One region of the Gynuella sp. genome, then DNA from elsewhere that is predicted to be linked to it. Evidence: predicted binding sites of a transcription regulator. Region 1 holds the regulator's gene; the other holds the start of a gene.

Region 1 (7,983 bases):
GTGCAACTCAAAGGTCAGCTTGCGGATATGTCCAGTATTAAAGATGCTCTAAAAGATGTCACCTGGTATCAGGACGAAATCGGCTTTAATCCAATGGTGGTTGCGCCGAACACGTCGACTGAGGGATATCGGAGTTTGCTGCAAATGGTTGATAAGGTGAAAGGTTTGGGGGCGATAATGCTGGTGGTGACCCCGAATCACAGAAGTCATCCCATGCGATTAGCTGAGAGCCTGGTTCCGCTTATTAAGTCAAGCCGGCATATGGTATTAACGTGTTGGTTGGGGATCGAGTCTGTTCGTGAGGCGAGGGAGCTGTTTGATCGTCACAACCTGCTAAATTTTGATTCTCCCTCTGAGGCTGTCGAAGCGTTTATGATTATGGTTCATCATGAACGTAATCAGACCAGCCTTCGGGAGACCCCACCCCAGTCATTTAGTATTCAGGCATCCAATAAAGCAACCGTCGAATCATTGATTCATTCAGTTAAGCAGCAGAACCGCGAATACATGACCTGGATTGAGGCCCGGACAGTACTTGAAATATATGGTTTCAATCTTGTCGGTTCGAATTTTTATACCTCTCAGAAACAGTTATTTGCCGAACCCAATCAGGCATATCCCGTCTCCCTGCGACTGGTTCATGAGGCTTATTGTTATCCATTTGCCTATGATGATAATCCCAGAACCCGATGGCGTGGAGTGGTCATTTCGATCAATGACTTCAATGAGCTGAAAGATGCTACCCACCAGTTGTTGTCTGATCAAAAAAATCTGTTCCCTGGCAGTAAAGTACTGGGGTTTGGTGTCCAGCCGATGAGGCGAAAAATGGACTCGCTGGTATTCTCAATGGGGTTGACCCGGGATTCCCTGGTTGGCCCGCTCGTGGTGTTTGGAGAGGGGGGTTCTACAGCAGATATATTGGCTGATCGGCGCTTTGGTTTACCGCCATTGAATTCGAATCATACCCGAAAATTGATTTACCGTAGTCATGCATACTCTGTATTAAGTGAGAGATCCGATAATCCGGAAAAAGATATCGAAGAACTCAGTACAGCGTTGATGGCTGTTAGTCAGATTGCCATTGATCACCCGAGCATTGAAGGTTTGGAAGTTAACTTGCTGCTGCTACCTGACCACTCTCTGCTGGTATTGGGGGTTGCGATCAATCTGGGTAAGTCTTTTCCATCTCCAATCGTGCCTTATCCTATTCATCTAGAAGAATCAATGACGTTAAAAGATGGTCAGGAGCTGGTCTTGAGACCTATTCGGGCGGAAGATGAAGCAGAGTTGAAACTGTTTTTTGAACGCATGACAGCAGAAGCTTTGCGCTTTCGCTTTTTTGGCAGTCGTTTGAATTTTGAACATCGTGAGCTCGCTGCCATGTGTCAGATTGATTATGGTAGAGAGATGGCATTTGTCGCGGTTGATCAGTACCAGCGCATTTGGGGAGAGGTACGGACCTGGAAGGATGTTAATACCAATGAGATCGAATTTGCCGTAATGGTCGATCCTGAAATGCAGGGGAAAGGGTTTGGTTCGCAATTGATGCAGCGTATGATCCGGTACAGTGAAAATGAAAAAGCGACTGCTATCGTCGCTGAAATCATGAGTGACAACGAGCCCATGCTAAGGCTTGCCCGTCACTGTGGTTTTGAGCAGGTTTGTCAGGACGATGGTGTGTGTATGGTAAAACTGGAACTGAAAAAAGATGCTGTATCAACTGGATGAGACTTATTGGTCAATTGATTTTCAAGAAAAGCACGATTTGTCGGCAGGTAATATTCTTTTGTTTCAGGGGGGGAATCTGATTGTACCCAACTCCGGTGATTGGGTTTTGCAAGCAAAGGATATTCTGAATATTGAGGTTGATAGTGTCGGCTATATTGCCTCCCTGGAGGGGGTTCCCTGGTTTGCAGGTTGGTTGGATGAAAGTTATGAGCTGCCTGAAGGTTGGTGGGTTGTTACCGTTCGTGATGTTGCCCGAGAAAATGAGCAGGTTTTTGCGATGGTTAGCCGGGCTGTTCAGCTGCATACCTGGCGGCAGGACCATCGGTTTTGTGGGCGTTGTGGGCATAGAACACGATATTTTGATCATGAACCAGGGGCCCATTGTGATCATTGCGGGTTGACTGCTTATCCCAGGATATCGCCTTGCGTTATTGTGTTGGTGTATCGGGGGGAAGAAGTGTTACTGGCCAATGGTGTGCGTCACAAAGACTCAGGTATGTATTCAACGCTCGCAGGGTTTGTTGAGGCAGGGGAATCTGCGGAACAGGCTGTATATCGAGAAATTCTCGAAGAAGTCGGTGTGAGAGTGAAAAACATTAGTTATTTAAACAGTCAAACTTGGCCTTTTCCGCATCAACTAATGCTTGGCTATGAGGCTGAATACGAATCAGGAGATATCCGGATTCAGGAACATGAAATTCTGGATGCCCGCTGGTTCCATATCGAAGACCTGCCAAAATATGCACCTAACCTGAGTATTGCAGGCTGGATGATCGAAAGGCATCGGGAAAAGGTTCGTATGGCGAAGAAATAAAGGCGTTATGAGTATTAAACAGATAACGCCTCTGCTGCTTAGTGCTTGTCTTTTTTCTTATGAGCATCGCGATACATGAAATAGAAAATACCTCCGGTAATAAGTACCACGAGGCCAACGGTTCCTATTCCTGCGAAGATAATCTGATCGATATACATAATTACACTCTCCATACATATGCATGTAGGACGAGTGTAATTAAAAAATCAACACCAAAAGTTGATACGGATCAGCCCAAGCTGGAGACAATAATATCCAGCTCGCAACGTTCGGTTTCGCTCAATGCGGCAAGATCCCATAATGCTCTCTGATCCAATAAGGAGATTTCCTTGGCGTTACCCGTAATCTCGATCAGATCCTGCTTTTGAAAGCGTGTAAATACTCGGCTTACTGTCTCAACTGCTAAGCCAAGATAGTTTGCCATATCAGCCCGGGACATAGATAAACGGAAGGTTTTGTCAGAAAAACCGCGACGTTTGAATCTGGATGCCAAGTTTAACAAAAAAGAGGCGATACGTTCTTCTGCGCTTTTCTTTGATAACAACAACATCATTTGCTGGTCATCACGAATTTCCTTGCCCATCGTCCGCAATAACTGGCGTCTAAGTGCGGGTAATTCTGCACTCAGATCATCCAGACTCTCAAATGGAATTTCGCAGACGTTAGTGGTTTCAAGTGCCTTCGCTGAACACGTGTACAGTTGTGTATCAAAATTACTTAACCCAACCAGTTCGCTGGCCAAATGAAATCCTGTAATTTGTTCTTCACCATCATTTGTTAGCGTATAGGTTTTAAGAGTCCCCGTACGTACAGCATATACCGATGTAAACGGCTCGCCCTGCCTGAACAGATGATCACCTTTTTGGATGGGACGACCACGACGGATAATTTTTTCCAGTTTGTCGAGGTCGTTGTCCTGTAAGCCAATAGGTAGACAGAGGGGATGCAGGCTACAGGTATCGCAGTGGGCAGTACTAACCATAGAAAATTTTCCTGACAATATTTTTGGTCACATTATGGAACTTGATTCAGATCATGCAAGTATATTGACTAATATCATGACTTTTTTTTTGGACATGTACTTTACCTGCATTGATTAGCTTATGGCTCCTGGTTCCCAGCTTTCCACCTGAGTTTGTTTCATTGGGCTTAGAGGCCCGTCATCGCCAATATTCAGCGAGGCAATGCCATTAATACTCAGAGTATTGAAATCGAACAGGCTGGTATCCGCCAGTTGTGATGGCGCGACATTCTGGATTGCTCTAAAAATAATTTCACTGCGGCCGGGCTGCAGTTTTTCCCAGTCTTTCAACATTTGTTTGATTGACTGACGCTGAAGATTTTCCTGTGAACCACACAAGTTGCATGGAATGATCGGAAATTCCTTAGTCTCAGCATACTGTACAATATCTTCCTCTTGGCAGTAGGCCATAGGGCGAATCAGAATATTACGTCCTGAATCTGCCAGTAATTTAGGAGGCATTGCCTTAAGTTTGCCACCGTAAAACATGTTCAGGAAAAGGGTTTCAATGATGTCATCGCGGTGATGACCCAGAGCGATTTTATTTGCCTGAATCTGTTCCGCAAAAGCATACAGAGTTCCGCGCCTGAGACGGGAACACATTCCACAGGTGGTTTTTCCTTCCGGCACCATATCCTGAACAATGCTATAAGTATCCCGTTCCAGAATATGATAAGGCACATTGATAGATTGCAGATATTCGGGCAGCACATGCTCAGGAAAGCCAGGCTGTTTTTGGTCAAGATTAACAGCCACCAGATCGAAATGTACCGGTGCACTTTTCTGTAGCCCCAGAAGAATGTCCAGCATCGTGTAGGAATCCTTGCCTCCCGACAAACATACCATTACCTTGTCGCCATCTTCGATCATATTGTAGTCAGCAATTGCTTTTCCGACTTCCCGGCGCAGGCGCTTTTGTAGTTTGTTAAATTCTGTTTTGTCTTTTTTACTGAGTGTTTGCATGGTTTGAGGCAGGATTGGAATATGGATAAAAAACGAACGCGCGTTCTACCATTTTCCTTAGTGCTTGTAAATCAAGCAGCTATAGAGTCTTGTTTTAACCAAGCCTGTAAAAAATGAACAAACTTGACTTTGTCATGAAACTCCCTGCTAGGATGAAAATTTTTACACCAGTATTCGGCTATTCTTATGACATCCGTTTTAGCGGGTACAGGGATCCCTGAACTTTCATACATAAACCAAGCAATTGCAGTGGAATAAGCCAGATTGGTGGATAGTTCAAGATGAGGTTGTTCGAGAAAGCTTCTCTGACCAGCTAAACCTCTGACTTTACTCGCCAGGTCTGGTGTCTGCGCCAGATAATTGTCCCAAATGTTGTTATGTTCCTGCTCAGTGATATTAAAAAGACCATAACCCTGGTCAGAACTACATCCTAAATGATATCCAAGATCTGATTCTGTGGCGGCCGTGGCAATCAGTAGAGCTTCGTGCGCTTCATTCCAGACCCCGAAATATTCCAGTGTCGGTTTAATAACGCAGTTTTTTAATTCGCTTGCACAGATACCCATATATTTCACCAAAAAATGAAGTAAATGGTCTTTGCTTCAATATTGACTATATCGGTTCGCAGATACTGAAACTAAAGACTATTTACATAATCCGTCAACAAAAGTACTTATAAATTACGCTAGCAAAATCTATGAAAGGTATTAGATCTTTTGGTTGGTTTTCACTTAATTATTAGCATATTTAGTCACTAAAAATGCGCACATGCTGTTTGTTGCAGGCGCAATTGATGACTTTGATGGTTATTGAAAACAGAGTTGGCTCCAGTTCTGCAAAAAAGTGTCAGATATTTTTACGCTGCAGAATACAGTCGGGTAGGTGCTGCATCAGAAATGTGTCGTGTAGGTGATAATGAGTGTCACTTTCTATCGCTCTTGGGTAGCGAGGGGCAGACCTGTCATTGATAAGGTTACCCCAGTGACTGGTTGTTTTAATAAACTCTATTGCAAATGCTTCGTCCCAGGAAAAGCAGCCTTTAAGAATGACATCCAGATAACTTTGGGTTATCGGATATTCTGATGATGGTGATCTGGTTTGGTGGCCAACATAGGTCCAGACGATTGCATCATCAGGAAGCTGATGTTTGGTAATAATATGGCTTGTTTTCAGTGTAATACGCCCATAACCCTGTTCCCGCTCATCAAATTTGGCCAGGTTTTTTGTATCTACTGGAAATATCACACCATTGCATTCAGAAAACTCATCCTGAACTGCTCCCACTGCTATATGCATTGTCTGTGGTACAGATACGTACCAGCCGCGTTTAATTCCTTTAACAGTAGCTGGGATCGCATCGCCGGTGATGCCAGTACGTGAGCGGCTGTCTGCACAGATCAGACTGCCGTAACCAAAAATGTAATTGTTCATGAAGCTACAACCTCTATTGCCGAATACGCGGTCCATATCGCCAGGGAAAAAACCAATATTGCACTGAAAATACGAGTGAGCCGATGGGAGATCAGTTGGATCATGGATTGGCTGAAAATCGTCAGTCCGGTCATGGCTGGGAATGTGCCTAGTCCGAATGCCAGCATGGTTAGTGCTCCGTAGAAAGGGTTTGCCGACAAGCTGGCGAGACCCAGAGCAGAATAGATCATTCCACAGGGTAACCAACCCCAGGTGACACCTGCTGCGAAGGCCATTGCCATCGAATTAGGACGCTTGATTCTGATCGCCAAAGGCTGGATAAATGACCACAATACTTTACCCACACGTTCCAGGCCGGCCAGAGCATTCCAAATTCCAGACAGATATAACGCCATGCCCAGCAGCAGTAATGCTGCTAGTAATCGTAAGTACAAAATAGAAGACTGCGGGATGAAACTGGCAAACAGAGCAAAGATTAATCCTATCAGCATGTAACTACTGACGCGGCCTAGCTGATAGAGCAAACTGTATCCCAGGTGACCAGGCGCATTAAGCCCCAAAGCGGTAGCAATACCTCCACACATAGCCACGCAGTGGCCTGCCCCGAGAAGACCTAATAAGAAGGCGGGTAGTAACTGTTCAATCATGTTTATCTGAATCTTTCTTCTTCGGCATTTTGTCCAAATCGTCATCATAAAGAATTTTATGGGCCGGACTGTCGAGATCATCATACTGTCCTTTTCTGACTGCCCAGACCAAACCTGCCAGAGCGGTGCCTAACAACAGAAGAGACAGTGGTATCAGTAAGTAGAGAATCTGCATGTTATATCTGTATTTTTCGAGTTAGCCTGAGAGCATTTAATACTACCAGAAGTGAACTAAAAGACATGCCTACAGCAGCCATCCACGGAGTAATCAGCCCCGACATGGCGAGTGGTAATGCGATAAGGTTATAGATCAAACCCCAAGCCAGATTCTGGCGAATAATACGTTGGGTCTTACGAGCCAGAACAATTGCCATAGGAATTTTCCCTAACTGGTTGTTCAGCAGCAAAATATCCGCAGTCTGCTTAGTCAGTTCGGTTGCGTTGGCCATAGCAATAGATACGTCTGCCCGGCTCAATGATAGCGTATCATTAAGCCCGTCACCGACCATTAACACCGGCTGCTCAATGGCGTCTATATATTGTACTTTCGTATGCGGGCTTTGTTCCGCTGCTACATGGTCAAACCGTAATACGTCATTGATCTGCCGAGCCCTTTCGGTTCGGTCTCCAGTGAGCATGTGTGTTGTCAGTTGGGCCTTTTGTTTAAGGGCTTGAACGGCCACCATAGCATCCGGTCTAATCTGATCTGCAATTTCAATCCAGGCGATATCGGTATCTGTGGTGCTGAGCAATAACCAGTGCCCGTGTCCAGGCCTGCTGATACCTGGGCGAACCCAGTCTGGTTTGCCCAGGCGATATTGATGTGTATCGATACTCCCTTTTATGCCTTCAGAAGTGTGAACGGACACTTCTGTTGCGCGCAATGAGCTTATGAATGGCTTAAATGCAATGGAGACAGGATGTTCACTGTGTGATTCCAGGGCTGCACAAATGTTGAGAGTTCTTTGTTCATTCCACAGGTTGTTTAACAACTTCACCTGGACGACAGTAAACTGCCCATTGGTCAACGTACCGGTTTTATCAAATACGACCTCAGAAACCTTTGCCAGAGACGGTAACGCGTTTCCCCTTGTCGCGATAATTCCCTCACGACGTAAATTGGCGCTGGTCGCTGTGAGTGCGACAGGCGTGGCAAGAGACAGAGCACATGGACAGGTCACAACGAGAACAGATAATGCGACCCAGAATGCTCTCTCCGAATCGATGAAATACCAGCCTATGCCGGTTAATATTGAGAGGGCGAGAATGATCAGAACAAACATACTGGCGCCCTGATCGGCAATTTCTGCAATACGGGGTTTTTCTGATTCCATACGATTCAGCAGGCGAACCATCAGACTGATGGATGACGAGTTAGG
Region 2 (7,983 bases), on a different contig from region 1:
CCTACCCGGTTTCATGTTGTTCCCAGCGATAGCAATTGAACTGTTTGCCTCTTTGGCTGTTTTGTTGGGCTGGAAAACCCGTATCGCCGCTTTGTTCCTGGCATTATTCTGCCTGGTGTCCGGCCTGTTGTTTCACGGTAACACGTTTCCGGATAATGCAATGGCCACGCTATTGGATCAGATCCACCTAATGAAAAATATTGCTCTGACTGGTGCCTTTCTGTTTCTGGCGGGTCGTGGAGCTGGTCCTATCAGCCTGGATAGCCGCAACAAAGCTTGATTATCCTGACGAAAACCAAAAAGAGCTGCCTTGGCAGCTCTTTTTTATTACAACATGTTTTATCACAACACTTTGGAAAAGCGATTCTTATTTGCCGGACTCTGCTGCAGATATGCATCAAATACCATACAAATAGGCCGTAACAACAAACGCCCGGCGCTGGTTACCTTAATGGCATGATTATCGACAGTCACCAGGCCGTCATCAGCCAGAAACGCCAGTCGACGAATCTCATTGGCAAAATACGCCCTTGAATCAATATCAAACTGTTCATCAAGCGCGTCAAACTTCAACCGACCATTGCAGCTAAGCTCCTGAATAACCCGCTGTCGAATCAGATCATCGTCATTGAGCTGATAACCTTTAAAGCTGGCCAGGTTTCCATTGGAAATAACCTGCTCGTACTGCCCAAGATCACGATAATTCTGCACGAAGGTCTGGTTGATATAACTGATACTGGAAACGCCAAGCCCCAGCATATCCATATTGCCGTAGGTCGAGTAACCTTGAAAATTACGCTGCAGAGTTCCTTCATTAAGCGCATCAACCAAGTCATCTCCCGGTTTGGCAAAGTGATCCATGCCAATATAAACGTAACCGGCCTGCTGCAATGCATTGATACAACTATCAAGAATATTTAGCTTTTCTTCCGGTGAGGGCAGTTCACTTTCGTTAATCCGTCGTTGTGGTAAAAAACGCTCTGGCAAATGAGCGTAGTTATACACAGCAATCCGGTCCGGATTCAGGGCGATAACCTGCTCAATGGTGCGATCAAAGCTCTCCCTGGTCTGTTTTGGTAAACCGTAAATCAGGTCGAAACTAACACTGAAAAACCCATTTTGCCGGGCAATGTGCATCATTTCCGACACCATGTCATAACTTTGCAACCGGTTGATGGCTACCTGTGTGTCCGGATTAAAATCCTGCACCCCGAGACTGATACGATTAAATCCAAGCTCCCGTAACAGAACCAGCTGATCCCTCGAGGTCACTCTGGGGTCTATTTCGATGGAATATTCGCCCAGGTCATCAGCCAACAGCGAAAAGTTCTTTTTAATAAGCAGGAACAACCGCTTGATCTGATCTATCGATAAAAAAGTCGGCGTTCCTCCCCCCCAATGCAGCTGACGTACCGGACGTTCCGCAAAATAAGGCGCCATCATTTGCATCTCTTTTTCCAGAATATCGATATAAGCGTCGGCTCGGGCCGGGTCCTTGGTTGCTATTTTATTACAACCACAATAAAAGCAGATATGACGACAAAACGGCACATGCACGTACAAACTCATCGATTGATGAGTGTTTTTATGTTCCTGGGCAATCTCCAGCGTCCGAGTGGGATCAAAATCCTCAAACTGCACCGCTGTCGGATAAGATGTGTATCTGGGGCCTGAAATGTTGTATTTCAAAATGACTTCGCGATCCCAGATTTTAGGTTCATTAATTACGGTCATAGGACTCCTCCAATATCAGGCTAGGCTAAGTTTTAATCCCGCCAGCGTCATTGACAAAGGTCACCCAATCCCGGAAAAGCAATAAGTATTTTATGGTTTTTGATCAAATACATATTCTGTTTGATTTGCATCAAGCGTGAATGAGTTAGCACTAAACAGCAAAGATTTTACCGGTATACTTCACTGCAACACCGACCTAACCCGCTATAGGAAGGTGTCTCCATTGTTCTCCTCCTCCAGCACACGGATGTGTTGTTACGATGGTGAGGCCAGGGCTTTATAGCTTTGGCCTTTTTTTTGCCCCGTCGTTTTCCCATGAAACTTTTTTCCCTCTGACTGGTCTTATATAAAAGCTATAAGTACCTATTTAGTAAGGTTTTTTTACACCCCAATAGGGTCTATAGTAATTGCCGGATTTAAAGAAACACTCCGAGCCGCAGCGTTCTAACCGCCAGACGCATGAACCTCCGGCCTCAGCATTGTGCTGACAGGGTAAACAGGGAAACCGGTTTGCCTCCCTTGTATTTTGGAAAGGTGTGTCTATGTTACAGGATTCATTTGGGCGTCGTTTTTATTACCTGCGCCTGTCTATTACTGATGTTTGCAATTTTCGCTGCAACTATTGCCTTCCGGATGGTTATAAAAAGGATGGCCAGCGTTCATTTCTCACCCGTCCGGAAATTGTTAACCTGGTATCGGGATTTGCCTCTGCCGGCACTCAGAAAGTTCGAATTACCGGCGGTGAACCGGCCCTGCGTAAAGACCTGATCGATATCATTGGTGACATCAAAAGCATCCCAGGCATCCAGACCGTTGCCATGACCACTAATGGCTATCGATTAGGAAGTCTGTTGCAAGGTCTTGATCACGCAGGGCTTGATCAATTGAATGTCAGTATCGACAGTCTTGATCCTCAGGTCTTTCAAACCATCACCGGGCATGACCGGCTCAACGAGATTCTTGTCGCGCTGCAACAAGCACAAAGGACGGGTATTAAACATATCAAAGTCAATGCAGTGTTAATGCGCGATCTGAATGACCGTGAACTGGATACATTTTTGGGATGGATTAAGGACCAGGATCTGACTTTGCGCTTTATTGAAGTCATGCAAACCGGAGACAACACCGAATTCTTCGAAAAACGACACCTTTCCGGAGCTGACCTGCAAGTGAAATTACTTGAGCAGGGCTGGCAGACAATCATTCGTAACCAGGATGCAGGCCCGGCAGTGGAATATTGGCATCCAGATTATCAGGGCCGTATCGGTCTGATCATGCCATACAGCCAGGACTTCTGTAGCAACTGCAACCGCTTGAGAGTCAGCGCCGAAGGTAAAGTACATTTGTGCCTTTTTGGTGACCATGGATACGATATCCGCCATCTGATTCAACAGCCAGAACAGCGCTCACAGCTGACAGATTTCTTAGCCGAGGCACTTAAGGACAAGAAAGTCAGCCACTTCCTGCAACAGGGCAACTCCGGCATCACGCGCGACCTTTCCATGATCGGAGGCTGACATGCTGGGTGTTATTCTTGCCGGAGGCCGTTCCTCACGTATGGGAAAGGATAAATCCCGACTGATGATCAATGGTCAGACCTTGTTACAACGCCAGCAAAGCATCCTTGGACAGTTGGGGCTGGAAGTTATTGTCAGTGGCCCAGACGGGGTTCACGACGAGTTTACTGACTACCCCGGGCCATTGGCCGGAATATACTCTGTCATCCGGCAACGACCGGCTCCCAGCTGGTTGTTTGTGCCGGTTGACCTGCCCCTGATGCAACCCGAAACGCTTGCCAGACTGATGAACCATTCTTCAGAGGCAGGCTGTTGTTATGATTACCATCCTTTGCCATTACTGCTGAAGTCTTCCGTCCAGCTGATACCGGAATTATATAAACGGCTGCAGACATCCGGAGAAGATTTGAGTGTCCGGGCATTCAATCGCAGCATGGGTGTTGAACAGCTGGCCCTGAATGCTGATGACGAAATATGTTTAAGCAACGCCAATGATCCACAACAATGGCAAACCTTATTAAGACAGTTATAGGAAATATTCACCATGGCTCATTTATCACAAGCTGACTTCGTTCCCCTGAATATTGCAGTACTGACCGTATCCGATACCCGTACAGAAGCAAACGATACTTCCGGACAATACCTGGCAGAGCAAGTGAAAGCGGAAGGCCATCTGCTGGCCGACAAGCAAATCGTCAAAGACGACGTTTATCAACTACGCGCCATCGTTTCCCAATGGATCGCTTCGAGTGAAGTACAGGTTATTTTAATTACCGGAGGCACTGGATTTACCGGTCGCGATTCCACCCCGGAAGCACTCACACCGTTATTTGACAAACAGGTTGAAGGATTCGGAGAGTTATTCCGGCAACTGTCTTATGACGAAATAGGGACTTCGACCATACAAAGTCGCGCTCTGGCAGGTTTTGCCAATGGCACAGTCATCTTCTGCATGCCGGGCTCCACCGGGGCCTGCAAAACCGGCTGGAACGGCATCATCAAAGAACAACTGGATGCACGTTGCAAACCCTGCAATTTTGTTGCCCATCTGAAAATGGCACCCACATGCGAGAGTCGGGGCTAATGGAAAAGCAATTCAGCCATATCGATCATCACGGCTCCGCCAACATGGTGGATGTTACCGACAAACATAGCAGTCAACGGTTGGCACAGGCAGAAGCATTTATTTATATGTCTGCCGATACCCTGACCATGATAGAACAGGGTAACCACCACAAAGGGGATGTTTTTGCCGTTGCCCGCATTGCTGGCATACAAGCAGCAAAAAAAACCCCTGAGCTGATTCCGCTATGCCACCCGCTGATGCTAACCAAAATTGCTGTGGACTTTGAGCTGCAACCACAGCTTGGCCGCGTTCGCATTACATCGCTTTGTAAACTGGCCGGTCAGACCGGCGTCGAGATGGAAGCATTGACCGCCGCTTCGGTTGCAGCACTAACGCTGTTTGACATGTGCAAAGCCGTCGATCCGGCCATGACCATCAGTGGTTTAAGGGTATTGGAAAAACAGGGTGGTAAAACCGGACACTGGCTCCATCCGGAGGAAACATGAAAATACTGTTTTTTGCCCGCCTGCGGGACAGTATCGGTTGTGCAGAGACATCACTGGAAGTACCTCAGCCTACCCAGGTTCATAAGGTCATCAAACAACTGCTTAATGATCACCCGGACTGGCAGGATGCATTCGATAAACCAGTACTGGTGGCCATTAATCAGACCATGGCAGAAATGGATAGCAAGGTCAGCAACGAAGATGAACTGGCATTTTTTCCACCGGTCACGGGAGGGTAGTGCACATGACTGATCTGGTATTAATACAGGAAAATGATTTTTCAGTGGATGAACACTACCAAGCCATGGTCGCTCAAAACAACAGCGCGGGTGCAGTGGTGTTTTTTGTCGGCCGGGTTCGCGATTTTAACGAACAACAGCATGTTACCGGCCTGTACCTTGAACATTATCCCGGCATGACTGAAAAAATTCTGCATGAGATTATTCTGACTGCACGCCAGCGCTGGTCCGCTGAAGAGATACGGATTGTTCATCGCGTTGGAGCGTTGCAGGTCAGCGATCAGATCGTGTTTGTAGGCGTCAGCAGTGCTCACCGTCAGGATGCGTTTCAGACCTGTGAGTACCTAATGGATTTTTTAAAAACCAAAGCTCCTTTCTGGAAAAAAGAAACGGGCACTCAAGGTGAACAATGGCTGGATGCCAAGGACAGTGACGAGCAGGCAGCCCAAAGATGGTGACCGACAAAGATCATTACGTTGCCACAAACACAAGCACCTAAAACCCCTCCGATCCCGTTCCCCCAAGCGCTCATATATAAACAAGTGCGTGATTGCCCGGCAGTATTATTTGCCGGGCGAACAAACACTTAAGGGTACTTCAATACAACTCCACTCCCGTCATATCCGGTAAGCGGTGAGCAATTCCTTTGTGACAGTCGATACAGGTTTTTTCTCCCGATGCCAGTGCAGTTGAGTGCCGCTCCGCAGCGCGTTCACTTTGACGGGTAAAATCCATGGAATCAAAGTTATGACAGTTACGACACTCTAGGGAATCATTGGCCTTGAGACGGGCCCATTCATGTTCAGCGAGTTCTCGCCGTTTATGTTCAAATTTTTCCTGAGTATTAATGGTGCCAAATATTTTTCCCCAGACTTCTTTTGAAGCCGCCATTTTTCGGGCCATTTTATTCGTCCAGTTATGGGGCACATGACAATCGGAACAAATCGCCCGAACCCCGGATCGATTACTGTAGTGAATGGTCGTCTGCAACTCCTGATAAACATTGTCACGCATTTCATGGCAACTGGTACAGAATTCTTCCGTGTTAGTAAATTCCATGGCGGTATTGAATCCTCCCCAGAAAATAATACCAGCGATAAAACCACCCACTACCAAAAACCCTAGAGAAAAGTGCACACTGGGCTGACGTAGGATCAGCCAACCGCGCCGAATCATTTGCATCATGCCCTACTCCTCACCTTTAACCAGGGTATCCATGTCGACAAAGGTGTTCTCGATCAAAGACTTGGTCTCCTGCTGGGTAATATGGCATTGGGTGCAAAAGAATCTTCGCGGCGATACATCAGCCAAAAACTGCCCATCCCGGTTCATGTAATGAGTGATACTGACCATTGGTGCCTGCGCTTCATCGGCTTTCTTGCGGGAGTGACAGGCCAGGCAGCGATTGAAATTCAGATCCACCTGATAACCGGTAATATCATGAGGAATGGTTGGTGCCTGTTGAGGATAAGCGCGCTCACGTTTTAAATCGCTGTTTTCCACAGCCTTCATTTTCGGCGGTTCACCCTCTGCATCCAATGGTGTATCACCACGCAGGTTAGCCAACTGATTATCGGCAAGTAAAAATACCGAAACGAATGCCACCATTAACACGATCAATCTTTTCATTTCGGTATCTCCTATGCTTTATAGACTCTGACGGCACACTTCTTATAATCCGTCTGTTTGGAAATGGGATCGATAGCATCGAGAGTAACTTTATTTATCAGCTGACTGGCATCGAACCATGGGACAAATACGAGCCCTCTTGGCGGTTTGTTGCGACCACGGGTTTCCACTCTGCTCAGAATATAACCACGGCGGCTTTCCACTTTAACTTCATCGCCACGACGCAGTCCCTTTGCTTTGGCATCTTCTGGATGCATGAATACCACGGCATCCGGGAATGCCTTATAAAGCTCAGGTACCCGCTGAGTCATGGATCCGGAATGCCAGTGCTCCAATACCCGGCCGGTAGACAACCACATGTCGAACTCTTCATCAGGCGATTCCGCTGGTGGCTCGTAAGGCAACGCGAAAATCACCGCTTTTCCGTCTGGCTTGCCATAAAACTGCCAGCCAGTACCCGGCTGCACATACGGATCAGAGCCTTCTTTAAAGCGCCATAAAGTTTCTTTGCCATTCACATACGGCCAACGCAGTCCACGCGCTTTGTGATATTCCTCAAACGGTGCCAAGTCGTGACCCTTGCCCCGACCAAATGATGCATACTCCTCAAATAAACCTTTCTGAACATAAAACCCGAAGTCTTTGGATTCATGGTTTCCATACTCTGGGCTGATTTCACTCAGTGGAAAATGATCGACTTTGCCATTGGCAAATAACACATCAAACAGATTTTTGCCTTGATATTCAGGATTCTCATCCAGTATCGCCTTTGGCCATACTTCATCCGTTGTGAAACGTTTGGAAAACTGCATCACCTGCCATAGATCCGATTTAGACTCTCCCGGCGCATCTGTCAGCTGATACCAGAACTGAGTACGACGTTCAGCATTACCATAAGCGCCTTCTTTCTCGATCCACATAGCCGTCGGCAATATCAAATCAGCCGCTTCAGCAGTGACTGTTGGATAAGCATCTGACACCACAATGAAGTTTTCCGGATTACGATACCCCGGATAAGTTTCTTCATTCATATTGGCCGCTGCCTGAAGGTTGTTATTCACCTGAATCCAGTAAGCATTGATTTCACCATCTTTAAGCTTACGATTCTGTAAAACGGCATGGGCTCCCACTTTCGGGTTTAACAACCCTTTTGGCAGTTTCCATTTTTCTTCGGCAATTGCCCGATGCTGATCATTATTGACCACCATATCCGCCGGCAGTCGATGCGCAAATGTACCCACCTCACGGGCGGTGCCACATGCAGATGGTTGTCCGGTTAATGAAAATGGACT

The links. Region 1 encodes FNR, which switches genes on or off when oxygen is low (the NO sensors DNR and NnrR bind a similar motif). Its sites were predicted from a motif close to TTGATNTANATCAA; they were not measured.
Region 2: a site for FNR is predicted at 1,855-1,868, ahead of hemN (oxygen-independent coproporphyrinogen III oxidase). Genes of this name have one in related genera too.

Annotation. Positions count from the first base shown of each region.
Region 1 is NZ_JBNKSF010000007.1:282,226-290,208, forward strand. It holds gene ACQY6I_RS02355 (bifunctional acetate--CoA ligase family protein/GNAT family N-acetyltransferase) at 1-1,728, shown strand, start outside; gene nudC (NAD(+) diphosphatase) at 1,709-2,542, shown strand; gene ccoM (cytochrome c oxidase subunit CcoM) at 2,581-2,700, opposite strand; gene fnr (fumarate/nitrate reduction transcriptional regulator Fnr) at 2,772-3,524, opposite strand; gene ttcA (tRNA 2-thiocytidine(32) synthetase TtcA) at 3,639-4,526, opposite strand; gene ACQY6I_RS02380 (hypothetical protein) at 4,598-5,092, opposite strand; gene ACQY6I_RS02385 (gamma-glutamylcyclotransferase family protein) at 5,373-5,957, opposite strand; gene ACQY6I_RS02390 (sulfite exporter TauE/SafE family protein) at 5,954-6,604, opposite strand; gene ccoS (cbb3-type cytochrome oxidase assembly protein CcoS) at 6,597-6,779, opposite strand; gene ACQY6I_RS02400 (heavy metal translocating P-type ATPase) at 6,781-7,983, opposite strand, start outside.
Region 2 is NZ_JBNKSF010000039.1:18,017-25,999, forward strand. It holds gene ACQY6I_RS16190 (DoxX family protein) at 1-280, shown strand, start outside; gene hemN (oxygen-independent coproporphyrinogen III oxidase) at 343-1,734, opposite strand; molybdenum cofactor riboswitch at 2,150-2,287, shown strand; gene moaA (GTP 3',8-cyclase MoaA) at 2,277-3,251, shown strand; gene mobA (molybdenum cofactor guanylyltransferase) at 3,253-3,783, shown strand; gene moaB (molybdenum cofactor biosynthesis protein B) at 3,796-4,335, shown strand; gene moaC (cyclic pyranopterin monophosphate synthase MoaC) at 4,335-4,823, shown strand; gene moaD (molybdopterin converting factor subunit 1) at 4,820-5,062, shown strand; gene moaE (molybdopterin synthase catalytic subunit MoaE) at 5,068-5,520, shown strand; gene ACQY6I_RS16230 (cytochrome c3 family protein) at 5,660-6,247, opposite strand; gene ACQY6I_RS16235 (nitrate reductase cytochrome c-type subunit) at 6,251-6,691, opposite strand; gene napA (nitrate reductase catalytic subunit NapA) at 6,703-7,983, opposite strand, start outside.